Linked DNA regions of Bacillus pumilus. The protein of the gene in region 1 interacts with the protein of each later gene in a pairwise test. Links are inferred from orthologs where the notes say so. Each region holds a gene or a part of one and is shown in the gene's direction. Other genes may lie near its edges.

Region 1 (3,817 bases):
AGACTTATTCCAGACAATGAAGCAGCATGCGCTGCATTCCACACAGCAGATGGTGACGAACCAGATCCTTGCTGTATTAGAAGCGAAAAAGAGACTTCAATCCAACGTGAATGCCCAAGGGCTGATGGAGCAATTGGTGTTGATGTTGCAGGAGGGATAAGCTTGTACAACGTAATTGGTGTTCGCTTTAAAAAAGCGGGCAAAATCTATTATTTCGATCCTAATGGATTTCATATAGAAAATGATAGTTGTGTCATTGTAGAGACGGTCAGAGGAGTTGAGTACGGGCAAGTGGTCATCGCTAATAAAAAAGTAGATGAACACGATGTCGTTCTTCCTCTGCGTAAGGTGATTCGTGTAGCAGATGAAAGAGATCGGCTCATCGTTGAGGAAAACAAAGAAGCAGCGATGACAGCCTTTGATACATGTCTTCAGAAGGTAAGTGAACATGGTCTTGAAATGAAGCTGGTTGATGTTGAATTTACATTTGACCGAAACAAGGTCATCTTCTACTTCACAGCGGATGGCAGAGTGGATTTCCGTGAGCTAGTGAAGGATCTTGCATCGATTTTCAAAACAAGAATTGAACTTCGCCAGATTGGTGTAAGGGACGAGGCAAAAATGCTGGGGGGCATAGGACCTTGCGGGCGAATGCTTTGCTGTTCGACATTCTTAGGAGACTTTGAACCAGTATCCATTAAGATGGCAAAAGATCAAAACCTGTCGCTAAATCCCACAAAAATTTCAGGGCTTTGCGGTCGTTTGATGTGTTGCTTGAAATATGAGAACGATGAGTATGAAACGGCGAAAGAACAATTGCCGGATATCGGTGAAACGATTCAAACATCTAGTGGCTCTGCAAAGGTAGTAGGGCTCAACATTTTAGAACGAATTTTGCAAGTTGAATTAACCGGACAAGAAAAAGTGATAGAATATACTTGGGAAGAATTATTACAAGAAGGCGTTGTATCTGCACAAACAACTGAGTAACGAGGTGTGCCACCTTGGATAAAAAGGAACTATTTGATACGGTAATCAATTTAGAAGAACAAATCGGTTCTCTTTATCGCCAGTTAGGTGATTTGAAAAATCATATCGGTGAAGTGATTGAAGAAAATCATCAGCTGCAGATGGAGAATCAGCACTTGCGTGAACGTCTGGATCAGTCCGATCGGGACAAATCGTCTGAGACAGAGAATGATTCTGCTCAGAAGCCAGGTCATTCTGATATAGGAGAAGGTCATGATAACCTAGCTCGGTTATATCAGGAGGGCTTCCATATTTGCAATGTACATTATGGGAGCATACGTAAAGAGGGAGACTGTTTGTTCTGTCTGTCATTTTTAAATAAAAAATGAGAAAAGGCTTCCGCTGAATCGGAAGCCTTTTTCACAGGAAAAGAAAGGATACATCATGGTTTCGTTAAGAGAAGATGAACGATTAGATTATTTGCTCGCCGAAGATATGAAGATTATTCAAAGTAAAACGGTTTTCGCCTTTTCATTGGACGCAGTCTTATTAGCAAAATTTGCGTATGTGCCCATCCAAAAAGGAGAGATCATTGATCTTTGTACAGGAAATGGCATTGTGCCATTGCTGCTTTCGACTCGATCTAAGGCTTCCATTACGGGAGTTGAAATTCAAGATCGGCTTTTTGATATGGCAAAAAGAAGTGTGGCGTATAATCAACTTGAAAAGCAGATAGAACTGATTCATGGTGATCTGAATGATATGCCAGCACGCTACGGCAATCACAAAGTAGATGTCATCACATGTAATCCGCCATATTTTAAGACACCTTCTAAGGAAGAGATTAATGAGAATGAATACTTGGCCATTGCTCGGCATGAAATCCATTGTACATTAGAAGATGTTATCCGCGTTTCTTCTACGCTTCTGAAGCAAGGAGGGAAACTGGCAATGGTCCATCGGCCGGGACGGCTGCTTGAGATTGTGGAATTAATGAAGAAGTACCGAATTGAGCCAAAACGAATTCAATTTGTTTATCCCAAACAGGGCAAAGAGGCCAATACCATCTTAGTAGAGGGGATAAAAGATGGAAAACCAGATCTGAAAATTCTCCCGCCTCTTTTTGTTTATGGAGATGATCAAGAGTATACAGAGGAAATCAGGACGATACTGTATGGAGAAGCATAATCATTATTTCTATGTATTGAAATGTGCTGACGGCAGCCTATATGCAGGTTATACAAATGATTTACAAAAAAGACTGATGACCCACAATAGTGGGAAGGGAGCAAAGTATACAAGAGCCAGACGGCCAGTTGAGCTGTATTATCATGAATGTTTTGCAACCAAAAGAGAAGCGATGCAGCAAGAATATCGTTTCAAAACGTGGACACGAAAAAAGAAAGATCTTTATATAGAAGAAATGCGTATTGAAAAGGAGGCGACACATGAACACACAAAAAAGCTTTGATGGTCAATCAGATATGGGGATTCTATATCTCGTCCCAACCCCAATTGGCAATTTAGAAGATATGACGTTTCGAGCCATACAAACATTAAAAGATGTAGACTATATTGCCGCAGAGGATACAAGACAAACGAAAAAGCTTTGCCATGTCTATGAAATTGATACGCCATTGACGAGTTATCATGAGCATAACAAAGACAGTAGCGGTCACAAGTTGATCGAATGGTTAAAAGAAGGAAAAAACATCGCACTTGTGAGCGATGCTGGTTTACCGACGATTTCTGATCCAGGTGCTGAAGTGGTCCGAGACTTTACTAATATCGGCGGTTATGTCGTTCCATTACCTGGAGCAAATGCTGCACTTACAGCACTCATTGCATCAGGGATTACGCCGCAGCCATTTTTCTTTTATGGATTTCTCGACCGACAAAAAAAGGAAAAGAAAAAACAGCTCGAAGCTTTGAAGAAGCGTCAAGAAACCATCATTTTCTATGAAGCGCCTCATCGGTTAAAAGAAACGCTGACTTTGATGAAAGAAGTGTGGGGTAACCGGAATATCGCCATTACGAGAGAACTAACGAAAAAATTTGAAGAGTTTATTCGTGGAGATTTAGAGTCTGTGCTGACATGGGCGACAGAAAATCAAATCCGAGGTGAATTCTGTCTTGTCGTACAAGGGAACGATCAAGATGAAGAAGAGCTAAATGAAGAAGTTTGGTGGAAGTCCTTATCAGAAAAAGAACACGTGATCCATTACATAGAAGAAGGATTAACGTCAAAGGAAGCCATTAAGCGTACAGCCGTCGAACGTGGAGTACCAAAACGCACCATATACGATGCTTATCATATTGAACAATAAAGAAAGGTTCTTGCAAACGGTGCAAGAACCTTTTTTATATCAAACTTATTTTTGTGATTGAAGTTGGTTTTGGATTTCGTTAATGATTTGCTCTGCACCTTCACGGCTAAGAACTAATTTACCATTAGCAAGTTTAAGGTTATCGTCTGATACTTCACCTGTAACTTGGCAAGTCATGTTTGGTTTATATTTTTTTAGGATAATTTTTTCATCATCAACATAAATTTCCAAAGCGTCTTTTTCAGCGATTCCTAGAGTACGGCGAAGTTCGATTGGAATCACCACGCGCCCTAATTCGTCAACTTTACGTACAATACCTGTAGATTTCATCTTCATTCTCCTCCCAAAGAGTTCTTATTCTTAATATAATATTATCTTCGTCATTATTCGACAAATTCCTTACATTCATAGCATAACAAGGTTTCCATAAATCGTCAATCATTTTGTTTACTATTGTTTGTAAAATATGACTCTTAAAGTCAAAAGACCTTGAAACTACTGATTTATAAGGATTTTGAGGC
Region 2 (3,339 bases), 230 kb from region 1 along the record:
TTGATAAACAGCGGATTTTCTAAATAAATGTTGGAGAGACTTCTTTGTTTCTTCAAAGGTCAATTCACTTGCTGGTTTTCTCGCAATGACAATGTAGTCTTTTTCTTGCTTTAACTTATGACCTTCCTCTAAAAACACCTGACGGATCAGTCGTTTAATTCGATTTCTCATCACTGCATTACCAATCTTCTTACTCACAGACAATCCTAAACGCAGTTCATCTTGATTTGGTTGATCCAGCTGGTAAATAACGAATTGACGATTCGCCATTGATTGACCTTTTTTAAACACTTTTTGAAACTCTTCATTTTTTTTTAGCCTGTTTCGCTTCTTCATGTTTTCTTCCACTCCGATAAAAACTGACAGTTCATTTACGATTTTATGTAAAAAAGACCACTGACATTATTCAGTGGCCTAAGCTGATAATTTTTTTCTACCTTTGCTGCGGCGTCGCTTTAAAACTAGACGTCCGTTCTTAGAACTCATACGGCTGCGGAAGCCATGAACTTTACTACGCTTACGGTTATTTGGTTGAAACGTTCTTTTCATGTATGACACCTCCCTGAGGAATAGCTGTTTAAGACAGTCTAACTCATTATATTTGTGTAACCCATCGATTGTCAATATCAATGATAAAACTCTTATTATCAACCTTATAAGCATAACATAATTTATCAAACGAAGAAACCTTCTTTTTTAGTTTCTAACATTTTCTTCTCTTTTTCCTCCTAAAAGGTCTCCAAAACAAGGGTGTGGATATGTTTTTGGCATATTTAGACTATCCACATTCATTATCGACATTTTTTTCACACAAATAACTGATGTGGATAATTATTTTTCAACAGGATGTAAAGTGTGTGGATAAGTTTGTGACACCCATTGCGCCATCTTGTTTATTTTGATATTATATTTGTGTTTTAACTCTTAATTACTTATCTGACCTATTTATGTTATCCACAAATTGTGGACAACCTGTGGAAAGATATTACACAGATTGTTGAATTGTTTATCCACAGACTGTGTGATTTGTCGAAAAGACGTTTTTCTACTATATTATTTGTTTTCAACAATGTATGTGCACGAATGGTGATGACCATTTGCTCTTTTTCGTGTTCTATAACAGTTTGATACTGGTCATTTTAAAAAGAAAAGGAGGGGGGAGAAGCCTTATGGAAAATATTTTGGATCTGTGGAATAAAGCACTTCAAAAAATAGAGACAAAGTTGAGCAAACCTAGTTTTGAGACATGGATGAAATCGACAAAAGCCCATTCTCTTCAAGGTGATACGCTCACAATTACAGCACCTAATGAATTTGCTAGAGACTGGTTGGAATCAAGATATCTTCACTTAATTGCTGATACCATCTACGAACTGACAGGTGAAGAGCTCAGCATTAAATTTATTATTCCTCAAAATCAGGATGAAGTGGAAGCTATGCCAAAGTCTCCAATTAAAAAGATGTCTAAAGAAGATCCCGTCGATATTCCACAAAATATGCTGAATCCAAAATATACATTTGATACTTTTGTTATTGGTTCAGGCAACCGATTTGCGCATGCCGCTTCACTTGCAGTTGCGGAAGCACCAGCAAAAGCATATAATCCGCTCTTTATTTATGGGGGCGTTGGTTTAGGAAAGACTCACTTGATGCATGCGATTGGTCATTATGTCATCGACCATAATCCATCAGCCAAAGTGGTCTATCTATCATCTGAAAAATTTACAAATGAATTTATCAACTCAATCCGAGACAACAAAGCTGTCGATTTCCGTAATCGCTATCGGAATGTCGATGTGCTTTTGATAGATGATATTCAATTTTTAGCAGGAAAAGAACAAACACAAGAAGAGTTTTTCCATACATTCAACACACTTCACGAAGAAAGTAAGCAAATCGTCATTTCTAGTGACCGGCCGCCGAAAGAAATTCCGACACTTGAAGACAGATTACGCTCTCGATTCGAATGGGGCCTAATCACGGACATTACCCCGCCAGATTTAGAAACGCGTATTGCGATTTTACGAAAAAAGGCAAAAGCAGAGGGATTAGATATTCCGAATGAAGTGATGCTCTATATTGCCAATCAAATCGACAGCAACATTCGTGAACTGGAGGGTGCTTTGATTCGTGTCGTTGCTTACTCTTCTTTAATTAATAAAGACATTAATGCGGATCTAGCAGCTGAGGCGCTAAAGGACATCATTCCTTCGTCGAAGCCAAGGGTCATTACAATTAAAGATATTCAAAGAATTGTAGGGCAGCAATTTAATATCCGTTTAGAGGATTTCAAAGCGAAGAAACGTACGAAGTCAGTTGCTTATCCAAGACAAATTGCCATGTATCTCTCTAGAGAAATGACCGATTCCTCTCTGCCTAAAATAGGAGAAGAATTTGGAGGTCGTGATCATACGACTGTCATTCACGCTCATGAGAAGATTTCGAAATTAATGGTTGAGGATGAACAGCTTCAGCAGCATGTCAAAGAAATAAAAGAACAATTAAAATAACCTAGCTGATATAATAAGTACGGGAAAATGTGAATAACTAGAGCATAGTCATACACAGTCTGTCCACATGTGGATAGGCTGTCTTTCCTTTCTTTTTACCGACTTATCCACATATTCACAAGCCCTACTATTACTTCTACGATTTTTATTAATAAAATATATATACATGTCATTAAGAAAATTTAGGAGGACCACTATGAAATTCACGATTCAAAAAGATCGTCTTGTCGAAAGTGTCCAAGATGTATTAAAGGCCGTATCCTCTAGAACAACGATACCTATTTTGACAGGGATAAAAATTGTAGCATCTGATGAGGGGGTTTCTCTCACAGGAAGTGACTCTGATATCTCAATTGAATCCTTTATTCCTCAAAGAGATGGAGATTTAGAAGTAATTACGATTGATCGTCCAGGAAGTATTGTGCTTCAGGCTCGCTTCTTTAGTGAAATTGTGAAGAAACTGCCAATGGCTACTGTCGAAATTGAAGTAGAACAAAATCACCTCACCATCATTCGTTCTGGTTCAGCAGAATTTAACTTAAACGGCTTAGATGCTGAAGAGTATCCGCATCTTCCGCAAATTGAAGAGCATCATGCATTTCAAATTCCAACAGATCTGCTTAAAAACTTAATTCGTCAAACTGTTTTTGCAGTGTCCACCTCAGAAACACGACCTATCTTGACAGGTGTAAACTGGAAGGTGGAAAAAGGTGAATTAATATGCACAGCGACCGATAGCCACCGTCTTGCTTTAAGAAAAGCGAAGTTGGATATTGACGAGGAAAGCTCATACAATGTCGTCATTCCAGGGAAGAGTTTAACAGAGCTA
Region 3 (11,430 bases), 230 kb from region 1 along the record:
GAAGAGTTTTTCCATACATTCAACACACTTCACGAAGAAAGTAAGCAAATCGTCATTTCTAGTGACCGGCCGCCGAAAGAAATTCCGACACTTGAAGACAGATTACGCTCTCGATTCGAATGGGGCCTAATCACGGACATTACCCCGCCAGATTTAGAAACGCGTATTGCGATTTTACGAAAAAAGGCAAAAGCAGAGGGATTAGATATTCCGAATGAAGTGATGCTCTATATTGCCAATCAAATCGACAGCAACATTCGTGAACTGGAGGGTGCTTTGATTCGTGTCGTTGCTTACTCTTCTTTAATTAATAAAGACATTAATGCGGATCTAGCAGCTGAGGCGCTAAAGGACATCATTCCTTCGTCGAAGCCAAGGGTCATTACAATTAAAGATATTCAAAGAATTGTAGGGCAGCAATTTAATATCCGTTTAGAGGATTTCAAAGCGAAGAAACGTACGAAGTCAGTTGCTTATCCAAGACAAATTGCCATGTATCTCTCTAGAGAAATGACCGATTCCTCTCTGCCTAAAATAGGAGAAGAATTTGGAGGTCGTGATCATACGACTGTCATTCACGCTCATGAGAAGATTTCGAAATTAATGGTTGAGGATGAACAGCTTCAGCAGCATGTCAAAGAAATAAAAGAACAATTAAAATAACCTAGCTGATATAATAAGTACGGGAAAATGTGAATAACTAGAGCATAGTCATACACAGTCTGTCCACATGTGGATAGGCTGTCTTTCCTTTCTTTTTACCGACTTATCCACATATTCACAAGCCCTACTATTACTTCTACGATTTTTATTAATAAAATATATATACATGTCATTAAGAAAATTTAGGAGGACCACTATGAAATTCACGATTCAAAAAGATCGTCTTGTCGAAAGTGTCCAAGATGTATTAAAGGCCGTATCCTCTAGAACAACGATACCTATTTTGACAGGGATAAAAATTGTAGCATCTGATGAGGGGGTTTCTCTCACAGGAAGTGACTCTGATATCTCAATTGAATCCTTTATTCCTCAAAGAGATGGAGATTTAGAAGTAATTACGATTGATCGTCCAGGAAGTATTGTGCTTCAGGCTCGCTTCTTTAGTGAAATTGTGAAGAAACTGCCAATGGCTACTGTCGAAATTGAAGTAGAACAAAATCACCTCACCATCATTCGTTCTGGTTCAGCAGAATTTAACTTAAACGGCTTAGATGCTGAAGAGTATCCGCATCTTCCGCAAATTGAAGAGCATCATGCATTTCAAATTCCAACAGATCTGCTTAAAAACTTAATTCGTCAAACTGTTTTTGCAGTGTCCACCTCAGAAACACGACCTATCTTGACAGGTGTAAACTGGAAGGTGGAAAAAGGTGAATTAATATGCACAGCGACCGATAGCCACCGTCTTGCTTTAAGAAAAGCGAAGTTGGATATTGACGAGGAAAGCTCATACAATGTCGTCATTCCAGGGAAGAGTTTAACAGAGCTAAGTAGAATCCTTGATGATGGGCAAGATCTTGTGAGCATCGTGATTACAGAAACTCAAGTTCTCTTTAAAGCACAAAACGTGTTGTTCTTCTCAAGATTGCTGGATGGGAATTATCCAGATACAGCTCGCCTGATCCCGCAGGAAAGTAAAACGGATGTTGTGGTCAACACAAAGGAATTCCTTCAAGCCATTGATCGTGCATCACTTTTGGCAAGAGAAGGACGCAATAATGTCGTAAAGCTGTCAGCTGATCCTGAACAAAGCCTTGAGATTTCTTCTAATTCACCTGAAATCGGTAAAGTAGTCGAAACAGTTCAAGCAGATGACATTAAAGGGGAGGACCTTAAAATCTCCTTTAGTCCAAAATATATGCTAGATGCGTTAAAAGTATTAGAGGGAACAGAGATTCATGTAAGTTTTACTGGTGCTATGAGACCGTTCCTGTTGCGCACGCCAAATGATGATTCAATCTTGCAGTTGATTCTTCCAGTCAGAACATATTAATTCAATCTAAAATAGCTGCTGTGTGAGTGCATAGCAGCTTTTCTTCTCGTTTACCATGCTTTCTTTCATCCCAGTTCGCTTTCCCCCTTTCCTTCTTGTCTTGTTTTTTAGTACAATTAGATATTAGTGATATTGAAAGAGGTCGATATAATGCCTAATCCTATAACCATTGAGAAAGAAATGATTACATTAGGGCAATTTTTGAAATTAGCCGAAGTCATCCAATCTGGCGGAATGGCGAAATGGTTTTTGAGTGAACATGAGGTGTTCATTAATCAAGAGCCAGATAATAGACGGGGACGCAAACTATACCCAGGAGATGTTGTCGAGATAGAAGGTTATGGCACATTTCAAGTTGTGAATTAGAAACGGGTGACAATACATGTACATTCAAAGTCTGGCGTTAACTTCATACCGAAACTATGAACACACCGAGCTTCAATTCGACAACAAGGTGAATGTCATGATCGGTGAGAATGCCCAAGGTAAAACGAACTTGATGGAAGCGATCTATGTATTGTCGATGGCAAAGTCGCATCGTACGTCAAATGATAAAGAACTTATCCGATGGGACCAAGACTATGCTAAAATAGAAGGTAGAGTCATCAAAAAAAATGGTCCACTCCCAATGCAGCTCGTGATTTCAAAAAAAGGGAAAAAGGGCAAGGTCAATCACATTGAACAACAGAAGCTCAGTCATTATGTTGGTGCGCTAAACACCATCATGTTTGCACCAGAGGACTTAAGTCTTGTAAAGGGCAGCCCGCAAATCCGCAGAAGATTCCTCGATATGGAGATTGGACAAGTTTCTGCTGTCTACTTGCATGATTTATCGCTCTATCAAAAAATTCTCTCTCAGCGGAATCATTACTTGAAACAATTGCAGACTAGAAAGCAAACGGATCAAGCGATGCTGGAGGTTTTAACAGAGCAATTGATTGATGCGGCAGCGAAGGTTGTCAAAAGACGACTGACTTTTACGAAACAGCTCGAAAAATGGGCGCAGCCGTTGCATTTTGGCATTTCTAGAGAGCTAGAAACACTCACGCTCCAATACCACACGGCGATAGAGGTATCAGAAGCGTCAGACTTGTCGAAAATAAAGAATAGCTATGAAGAATCGTTTCAGAAACTAAGAGACAGAGAAATAGACCGAGGAGTGACGCTGTGGGGACCTCACAGAGATGACATTCTTTTCTTTGTGAATGGTCGGGATGTTCAGACATATGGCTCTCAAGGGCAACAAAGAACAACAGCTCTTTCACTAAAGCTGGCAGAAATCGACTTGATACACGAAGAAATCGGAGAATATCCCATTCTTCTACTCGATGATGTTTTATCTGAACTTGATGATTACAGACAGTCTCATTTGCTCCATACCATTCAGGGACGTGTACAGACCTTCGTCACCACAACAAGTGTTGAAGGCATCGATCACGCCACCTTGAAAGAAGCGGAAATTTTCAGAGTAGCCAGTGGAAAAGTAATTGACTGATAAATGAGGTGTGGGTCTTGTATATTCATTTAGGTGATGATTGTGTTGTTTCTACACGAGAGATTGTCGCAATTGTTGATTACAAAATGAGGTCGTCTTCTGTTGTAGAAGAGTTTCTTCAAAAACAAGAAGGACAAATCATTTCGTTATCACAAGGGACACCAAAATCCATCGTCGTCACAACTAAATCTGTTTATTACTCTCCTCTTTCCTCAAGCACGCTCAAAAAACGTGCTTCATTTGTGATTGAAATTGAAGTCTAAAAGCTCAATTCATATAAATATATCGTTTAAGAAAAGTGTAGGTGAATGTACGTGGCAATGGAACAGCAACATAATAGTTATGATGAAAATCAGATACAGGTGCTTGAAGGACTAGAAGCTGTTAGAAAACGTCCAGGAATGTACATTGGGTCAACCAGTGCAAAAGGACTTCACCATCTTGTATGGGAAATTGTCGACAACAGTATTGATGAGGCTTTAGCTGGATATTGCACAGATATTACCGTGCAAATCGAAAAGGATAATAGCATTACAGTGAAAGATAATGGTCGCGGAATTCCTGTTGGGATTCATGAGAAAATGGGACGTCCTGCTGTAGAGGTTATTATGACTGTTCTTCACGCTGGCGGTAAATTTGACGGCAGTGGTTATAAAGTATCTGGCGGTCTGCATGGCGTAGGGGCATCTGTTGTTAATGCGTTATCTACGACCTTAGACGTGACCGTATATCGTGATGGGAAAATTCATTATCAACAATTCAAACGCGGTGTTCCAGTTGGAGATTTAGAGATCATTGGTGAAACAGATGTTACAGGGACAACCACTCATTTTGTGCCAGATCCAGAAATTTTTACTGAAACCATTGAATTTGATTACGACACACTTGCTAACCGTGTACGTGAATTAGCTTTCTTAACAAAAGGTGTAAACATCATTATTGAAGATTTACGCGAAGGTAAAGAACGACGAAATGAATACTGCTACGAAGGCGGTATTAAGAGCTATGTAGAACATTTAAATCGCTCAAAAGAAGTCGTTCATGAAGAACCTGTTTACATCGAAGGTGAAAGAGACGGAATTACGGTTGAAGTGGCATTACAATATAACGATTCCTATACAAGCAACATCTATTCCTTCGCCAACAATATCAACACGTATGAAGGCGGAACACACGAAGCAGGCTTTAAAACAGGTCTGACGCGTGTGATCAATGATTATGCTCGTAAAAATGGCGTATTCAAAGATGGAGACTCGAATTTGAGCGGTGAAGATGTGCGAGAAGGCTTAACAGCCATTATCTCTATCAAACATCCAGATCCTCAATTCGAAGGGCAAACGAAGACAAAGCTTGGGAACTCAGAAGCAAGAACCATTACCGACTCCCTTTTCTCTGAAGCACTTGAGAAATTCCTCTTAGAGAACCCTGATGCGGCAAAGAAAATTGTGGAGAAAGGCGTGATGGCAGCTCGTGCAAGAATGGCTGCCAAAAAGGCACGTGAGCTGACAAGACGTAAAAGCGCACTGGAAGTCTCCAGCTTACCGGGGAAACTAGCGGACTGTTCTTCTAAAGACCCATCCATCTCTGAACTCTATATCGTAGAGGGAGATTCAGCGGGCGGATCTGCTAAGCAAGGTCGTGATCGTCACTTCCAAGCCATTTTGCCGTTAAGAGGGAAGATCCTAAACGTTGAAAAAGCGCGACTAGATAAAATTCTATCGAACAACGAGGTTCGTTCAATGATTACAGCATTAGGAACTGGAATCGGAGAAGACTTCAATTTAGAGAAGGCTCGCTATCACAAAGTTGTGATTATGACAGATGCCGATGTGGATGGAGCGCACATTCGAACGCTGCTTCTAACATTCTTCTATCGCTACATGCGTGAAATCATTGAAAACGGTTATGTGTATATTGCACAGCCACCTTTATATAAAGTGCAACAAGGAAAACGTGTTGAGTACGTGTATAACGATAAACAGCTAGACGAGCTGTTGAAATCACTTTCTCAAACACCAAAACCTGGACTTCAGCGTTATAAAGGTCTTGGAGAAATGAATGCAGCTCAGCTTTGGGAAACAACAATGGATCCTGATGCGAGAACACTTCTTCAAGTGACACTTGAGGATGCAATCGATGCTGATGAGACATTTGAAATGCTCATGGGAGATAAAGTAGAGCCGAGAAGAAACTTTATCGAAGAAAATGCGCAATACGTGAAAAACCTCGATATTTAGATAGCTCCCTACTGAGAACAACCTTATTTCTTGTTTGGAATAAGGTTGTTTTTCAAGAAATAGGAGCGTGTAACCAATGTCCTGTTTTTCCGTGTTTTCGTTGATTTTCTAGTAAATAAATGTGTATAAAGACGAGATTATTGATATAATGGAGAATAGTCTTGTGAAGATAAATACATATTTTACTCCCACATAATTTATTTCATGTGATACGTAAAGGGAGGTTCTTATAGTGAGTGAACAACATACACCAAATGTACGCGAAGTGAATATTAGTCAGGAAATGCGTACGTCTTTTTTAGATTATGCAATGAGTGTGATTGTGTCGCGTGCATTACCAGATGTGCGTGACGGATTAAAGCCCGTGCATCGAAGAATTTTGTATGCGATGAATGACCTAGGTATGACAAGTGATAAACCATTTAAGAAATCTGCACGTATCGTCGGGGAAGTTATCGGTAAGTATCACCCTCATGGTGACAGTGCTGTATACGAAGCGATGGTTCGTATGGCGCAAGACTTCAACTATCGTTATATGTTAGTAGATGGTCATGGAAACTTTGGTTCAGTCGATGGAGACGGAGCAGCGGCGATGCGTTATACCGAGGCACGTCTATCGAAGATTTCTATGGAAATCCTCCGTGATATCACTAAGGATACTATTGATTATCAGGATAACTATGACGGCAGTGAAAGAGAGCCAATGGTGATGCCTGCAAGATTCCCTAACTTGTTGGTCAACGGAGCGACAGGAATTGCTGTAGGAATGGCGACCAATATTCCGCCGCACCAACTAGGTGAAGTGATTGATGGGGTATTGGCTATCAGTCAAAACCCGGAAATGACCACACAGGAGCTTATGGACATCATTCCAGGTCCAGATTTCCCAACAGCAGGTCAAATCATTGGCCGAAGTGGTATTCGGAAGGCGTATGAAACAGGGCGCGGCTCTATTACATTAAGAGCAAAATCGAATATTGAGGAAACATCTAGCGGTAAACAGCGCATTGTTATCAATGAGATTCCTTACCAAGTCAACAAAGCCCGTTTAATTGAAAAAATTGCTGATCTTGTACGTGATAAAAAGATTGATGGCATTACAGATTTGCGTGATGAATCAGACCGTAATGGTATGCGTATTGTCATTGAACTGCGTAGAGACGCAAACGTCCATGTTCTATTAAACAATCTTTATAAACAAACGACACTTCAAACGTCATTTGGTATCAACTTATTGGCACTTGTTGATGGGCAGCCAAAAGTCTTGTCCCTCAAACAATGTCTTGAGTATTATCTAGAGCATCAAAAAGTGATCATTCGCAGAAGAACAGCGTATGAGCTGCGTAAAGCAGAAGCAAGAGCACACATTTTAGAAGGTCTGAGAATTGCACTTGATCACTTAGATGAAGTCATTGCTTTAATTAGAGGCTCTCAAACTGCGGAAATTGCGAGAAATGGTTTGATGGAAAACTATAGCTTGTCTGAAAAACAGGCACAGGCTATTCTTGATATGCGACTTCAGCGTTTGACTGGTCTAGAACGAGAAAAGATAGAAGATGAATATAAAGGACTTGTTGATTTGATTGCTGAATTAAAAGCCATTTTAGCAGACAATGAGAAAGTACTTGAAATCATTAGAGAAGAATTAACAGAAATTAAAGAACGCTTCAATGATACGCGCCGTACTGAAATTGTGACAGCGGGTATCGAAACAATTGAAGACGAAGATTTGATTCCTGTTGAAAACATCGTGATTACGCTCACGCATAATGGTTATATCAAGCGTCTCCCAGCTTCTACATACCGCAGTCAAAAAAGAGGCGGTAAAGGTGTCCAAGGAATGGGAACCAACGAAGATGATTTCGTTGAACAGTTGATTTCAACATCGACCCACGATACGATTCTTTTCTTCTCTAATAAAGGGAAGGTTTATCGTGCGAAAGGGTACGAAATTCCTGAATTCGGACGGACGGCGAAAGGGATTCCGATCATTAATCTTCTTGAAGTAGAAAAGGGAGAATGGATTAACGCCATTATTCCAGTAAGCGAATTTGATGAAAATTCTTATCTCTTCTTTACAACAAGACACGGTGTATCAAAACGGACGACATTGTCGCAGTTCGCTAACATTCGAAACAACGGTCTTATTGCACTTAGCCTTCGTGACGAAGATGAACTGATGGCTGTTCGTTTAACCAATGGAGAAAAACAAATCATCATTGGAACGAAAAAAGGAATGCTGATCCGATTTGACGAGACAGATGTTCGTGAAATGGGACGTACGGCAGCTGGAGTGAAAGGGATCACACTTTCCGAAGATGACATTGTCGTAGGCATGGAAATCCTTGAGCCAGATGCAAACGTCTTGATTGTAACTGAAAAAGGATACGGCAAACTAACCCCTGAAAAAGAATACCGTGTTCAAAGTCGTGGCGGTAAAGGTCTTAAAACGTGCAAAATCACTGACAATAACGGTCCACTTGTCGCAGTGAAAGCAACGAATGCTGAAGCCGAAGAAGACTTGATGATTATTACAGGAAGCGGTGTAATCATTCGTATGGCCGTTTCTGACATTTCAACAACAGGTCGAGTTACTCAAGGTGTTCGCCTAATCCGTCTCGGTGATGAGGAACATGTCGCAACAGTGGCATTAGTTGAACAATCACCAGAAGACGATGAAGATAATGAAGAGAACGTAGAAAACATAGAAAACATAGAAAACATAGAAAACATAGAGTCAGATCAAGAGCAATCTGAGTAAAATAAAGCCGGTTTTTTCACCGGCTTTATTTTTTTTGAAAAAACTTCACTTTTTTTGAAATTAATAATGCTTTTTTCATAGATATATGTTAATCTTTCAAAGGAGCAAAAAGAGGCTCTATTTTTTATCTCATTCCCCAGTAAAAACTTCTTAGAAAAACAAAATGTTTTTTAAGAAAAATGTTGACTGTTGATAGAGATATATGATATATTTAAGTGGTCGCTTTAAGAGAGTGACACACAAGTTCTTTGAAAACTAAACAAGACAATACGTACCTGTTAATTCGAGTTTTTATAATAAATCCTATGATGTTTCATAGGTAGTCAGTCAAACGCTGACGAGGCAGGAAATGATCACATGCTAAGTTCGCTACATCGTGTAGCAACGCATGTGTGATATGCATCCTGCATACCTCGGAGAGTTTGATCCTGGCTCAGGACGAACGCTGGCGGCGTGCCTAATACATGCAAGTCGAGCCTTAAAAAACTAGCAAACTGGACATGGAAAGTACCATGTCCAGCGTAAAACACATGATGTTTTTCAAAAAAAATGTGAAAACCCCACTTTTACTTGAAGTAAAGGTAGGGTTTGTCTACGGTCTGACTACTCTTATTAAAGAGTAGTTTTTTGTTGTTTCAACTCTTTTAAACAGTAAAATTACCCTCTTAATTGGTAGAAAAAGAATTTTTTTCATAAAATAGTGTTTAAGAGACAGGAGAAGGGGTAGTACATAAACATACCAATTAAAGGAGGAGTTAGAAATAATGAGAAAAACAAGCAAATTTTTTGTTAGTTCTGTGATCGCTACGTCAATGGTTGCTGCCCCTCTATCTCTTACGACTTTTGGTCAAACGGCTGAAGCTGCAACGACAACAGGTGTCGATGGAAGTGTCTCGATTGATCCAGTAGCCATTGCCGATAAAATTGAACAAGCAGTAAAATCATCTCAAAATCGTGATGGATTTGTAAAAAATGCGGCTTACAGCGCTTTCTATGAAGCAGGTCAAAACTATAACGTCGTTGTCCAAAACTTAAGCCAAGATCATGACTTTAGTGGACTGAACAATGTGGTTTACTATGATAGTGTTGAATATGATGGTATTACGTTTGGTATTTGGGTATTTGAAGATGGGACGTTCGTCAATAATGGTGACGGCGGCTATATTAACTGGACATTTGTTGGCAGCTTTGACCGCGAGGAAGGAAGCGGCACTGTCGATTTCCATAAAAGATTCTAATTGTCTTGTCAAAAAGTCTGCCGATTCACCGGCAGACTTTTTTATAATGCACATTCTTCTATGTCAAAACCTAAATCTTCAATGATGTGATGATCCGTTTGAACCTGCTGACCTTTTGTTGTTAAATAATCACCTACGAAAATGGAATTTGCGGCATAAAGGGCAAGCGGCTGAAGCGTCCGTAAATTGAACTCTCTGCCTCCAGATACTCGAATTTCCTTGGTTGGATTAACAAACCTCATGAGTGCCAACACTTTCAATGCTTTGATTGGATGTGTTCGTTCTTGATGCTCAAGTGGTGTTCCTTCAATTGCATGAAGAAAGTTGACTGGAATGGAATCCGCATCAATGGCTCTGAGCGCAAAAGCCATTTCAACAATTTGCTGGTTGGTTTCACCCATTCCAATAATAACCCCTGAGCAGGGTGACATGCCAGACTGCTTGACCTTCTTAAGGGTCGACAAGCGGTCATGATATGTATGAGTTGTCGTAATGTGAGGATGATGATCTTGATGTGTATTGATATTGTGATTGTACCGATGAACCCCTGCTTCCTTCAGCCGCTTCGCTTTGTCTTCATTTAATAACCCAAGACATGCACACACCTTCAATGGCATGGTCTCCGTGATCTCTTTTACTGCTGCCGTCACCTCATCTAATTCTCTATGAGAAGGTGCTCTCCCGCTCGCAACAATACAATAAGTCCCCGCTTTTCTCTTCAGCGCCTCACGCGCGCCAGCCACAATCGTTTTTTGATCAAGCATTGTATATCGTTCAACCGGTGCGTTTGAAATGATCGACTGTGAACAATAACCGCAGTTTTCAGGACAATAACCACTTTTTGCGTTAAAAATCATATTTAATTTCACCTTATTTTGAAAAAAATGAAATCGTACTTGATAGGCTGCATGCATGATCGATAATAATTCTCTATCGTCCGCTTCAAGAATATCTAGCCCTTCTTGCAGCGTGATTCGTTCATTTTTCAGCGCTTTCTCTGTTATCGCTTCCCAAGACAAAGTGATTGGTTTCCCCATCATAAGCTCCTCTCATTATGTTAACTTATTTTTATTAAAAGTTAACATAAAGGGTGGTCGTTGGCAAGCATTGGATAAATGAAGTCTAACAATACACGTAGACATACAAAAAGGCGATGATCATGAAGTCTAACAATACACGTAGACATACAAAAAGGCGATGATCATGAAGTCTAACAATACACGTAGACATACAAAAAGGCGATGATCATGAAGTCATCGCCTTTTTATATGTAAAGTCATGTAGCTTATCGAACAGTAATATAGTTAATCACAAGCTCGCCTAGTGAATTATAGTAAGAAACTGTGACAGATCCGCGTTGTACGGCACGAATCCAAGTGAAGTTCGGAGCTGTTTGATCTAATTGAATGGCATATGTTGCGCCCGACACAGAAATTTGGCTTGCTGGAAGAGAGACGGCGATTGAGGAACCTACAGTAAGCGTGCGGTTCACTCTAATCACTTTATTCATAATAGGAGCTTTTGCTATGACTGGTTCTTTTGGCTGTGCAGCTGCATGAGCACCTTCAGTTTGGAAGAACGTAAGAGCACCTAAAGCAGCTAAAGACAATGTACAAGCTTTCATTAATTTTTTCATCGGTAACACTCCTTTTTTTAGTATATACATATATTAATAATAATAGTATTATATGTCAATTAAAATA

Evidence for each region.
Region 2: the proteins of yabA (region 1) and dnaA interact in binary tests that used the Bacillus subtilis proteins (3 or more experiments, as listed by UniProt). The link is inferred for Bacillus pumilus from one-to-one orthologs.
Region 3: the proteins of yabA (region 1) and dnaN interact in binary tests that used the Bacillus subtilis proteins (3 or more experiments, as listed by UniProt). The link is inferred for Bacillus pumilus from one-to-one orthologs.

Annotation. Positions count from the first base shown.
Region 1 is NZ_CP047089.1:3,363,131-3,366,947, forward strand. The notes cover bases 1-2,681. They hold yabA (DNA replication initiation control protein YabA), read left to right. Parts: upstream 1-1,004; coding sequence 1,005-1,358; downstream 1,359-2,681. Other genes in these bases: holB (DNA polymerase III subunit delta'), read left to right, coding at 1-160; ricT (competence/sporulation regulator complex protein RicT), read left to right, coding at 163-990; GPS65_RS16900 (tRNA1(Val) (adenine(37)-N6)-methyltransferase), read left to right, coding at 1,414-2,157; GPS65_RS16905 (GIY-YIG nuclease family protein), read left to right, coding at 2,144-2,440; rsmI (16S rRNA (cytidine(1402)-2'-O)-methyltransferase), read left to right, coding at 2,418-2,681. Also shown: more of rsmI, read left to right, coding at 2,682-3,296; GPS65_RS16915 (transition state genes transcriptional regulator AbrB), read right to left, coding at 3,342-3,632. UniProt on the Bacillus subtilis protein: Involved in control of chromosome replication initiation. Inhibits the cooperative binding of DnaA to the oriC region. Thus negatively regulating initiation of chromosome replication.
Region 2 is NZ_CP047089.1:3,597,067-3,600,405, reverse strand. The notes cover bases 526-3,339. They hold dnaA (chromosomal replication initiator protein DnaA), read left to right. Parts: upstream 526-1,169; coding sequence 1,170-2,510; downstream 2,511-3,339. Other genes in these bases: dnaN (DNA polymerase III subunit beta), read left to right, coding at 2,707-3,339; rpmH (50S ribosomal protein L34), read right to left, coding at 526-549. In the rest of the region: rnpA (ribonuclease P protein component), read right to left, coding at 1-336; more of rpmH, read right to left, coding at 415-525. UniProt on the Bacillus subtilis protein: Plays an essential role in the initiation and regulation of chromosomal replication. ATP-DnaA binds to the origin of replication (oriC) to initiate formation of the DNA replication initiation complex once per cell cycle.
Region 3 is NZ_CP047089.1:3,587,129-3,598,558, reverse strand. What follows is about bases 1-2,927. They hold dnaN (DNA polymerase III subunit beta), read left to right. Parts: upstream 1-859; coding sequence 860-1,996; downstream 1,997-2,927. Other genes in these bases: recF (DNA replication/repair protein RecF), read left to right, coding at 2,379-2,927; yaaA (S4 domain-containing protein YaaA), read left to right, coding at 2,147-2,362; dnaA (chromosomal replication initiator protein DnaA), read left to right, coding at 1-663. Outside these bases: more of recF, read left to right, coding at 2,928-3,491; extracellular matrix regulator RemB, read left to right, coding at 3,509-3,754; gyrB (DNA topoisomerase (ATP-hydrolyzing) subunit B), read left to right, coding at 3,812-5,728; gyrA (DNA gyrase subunit A), read left to right, coding at 5,961-8,489; GPS65_RS18080 (hypothetical protein), read left to right, coding at 9,254-9,727; biotin synthase BioB, read right to left, coding at 9,769-10,764; GPS65_RS18070 (hypothetical protein), read right to left, coding at 11,013-11,363. UniProt on the Bacillus subtilis protein: Confers DNA tethering and processivity to DNA polymerases and other proteins. Acts as a clamp, forming a ring around DNA (a reaction catalyzed by the clamp-loading complex) which diffuses in an ATP-independent manner freely and bidirectionally along dsDNA.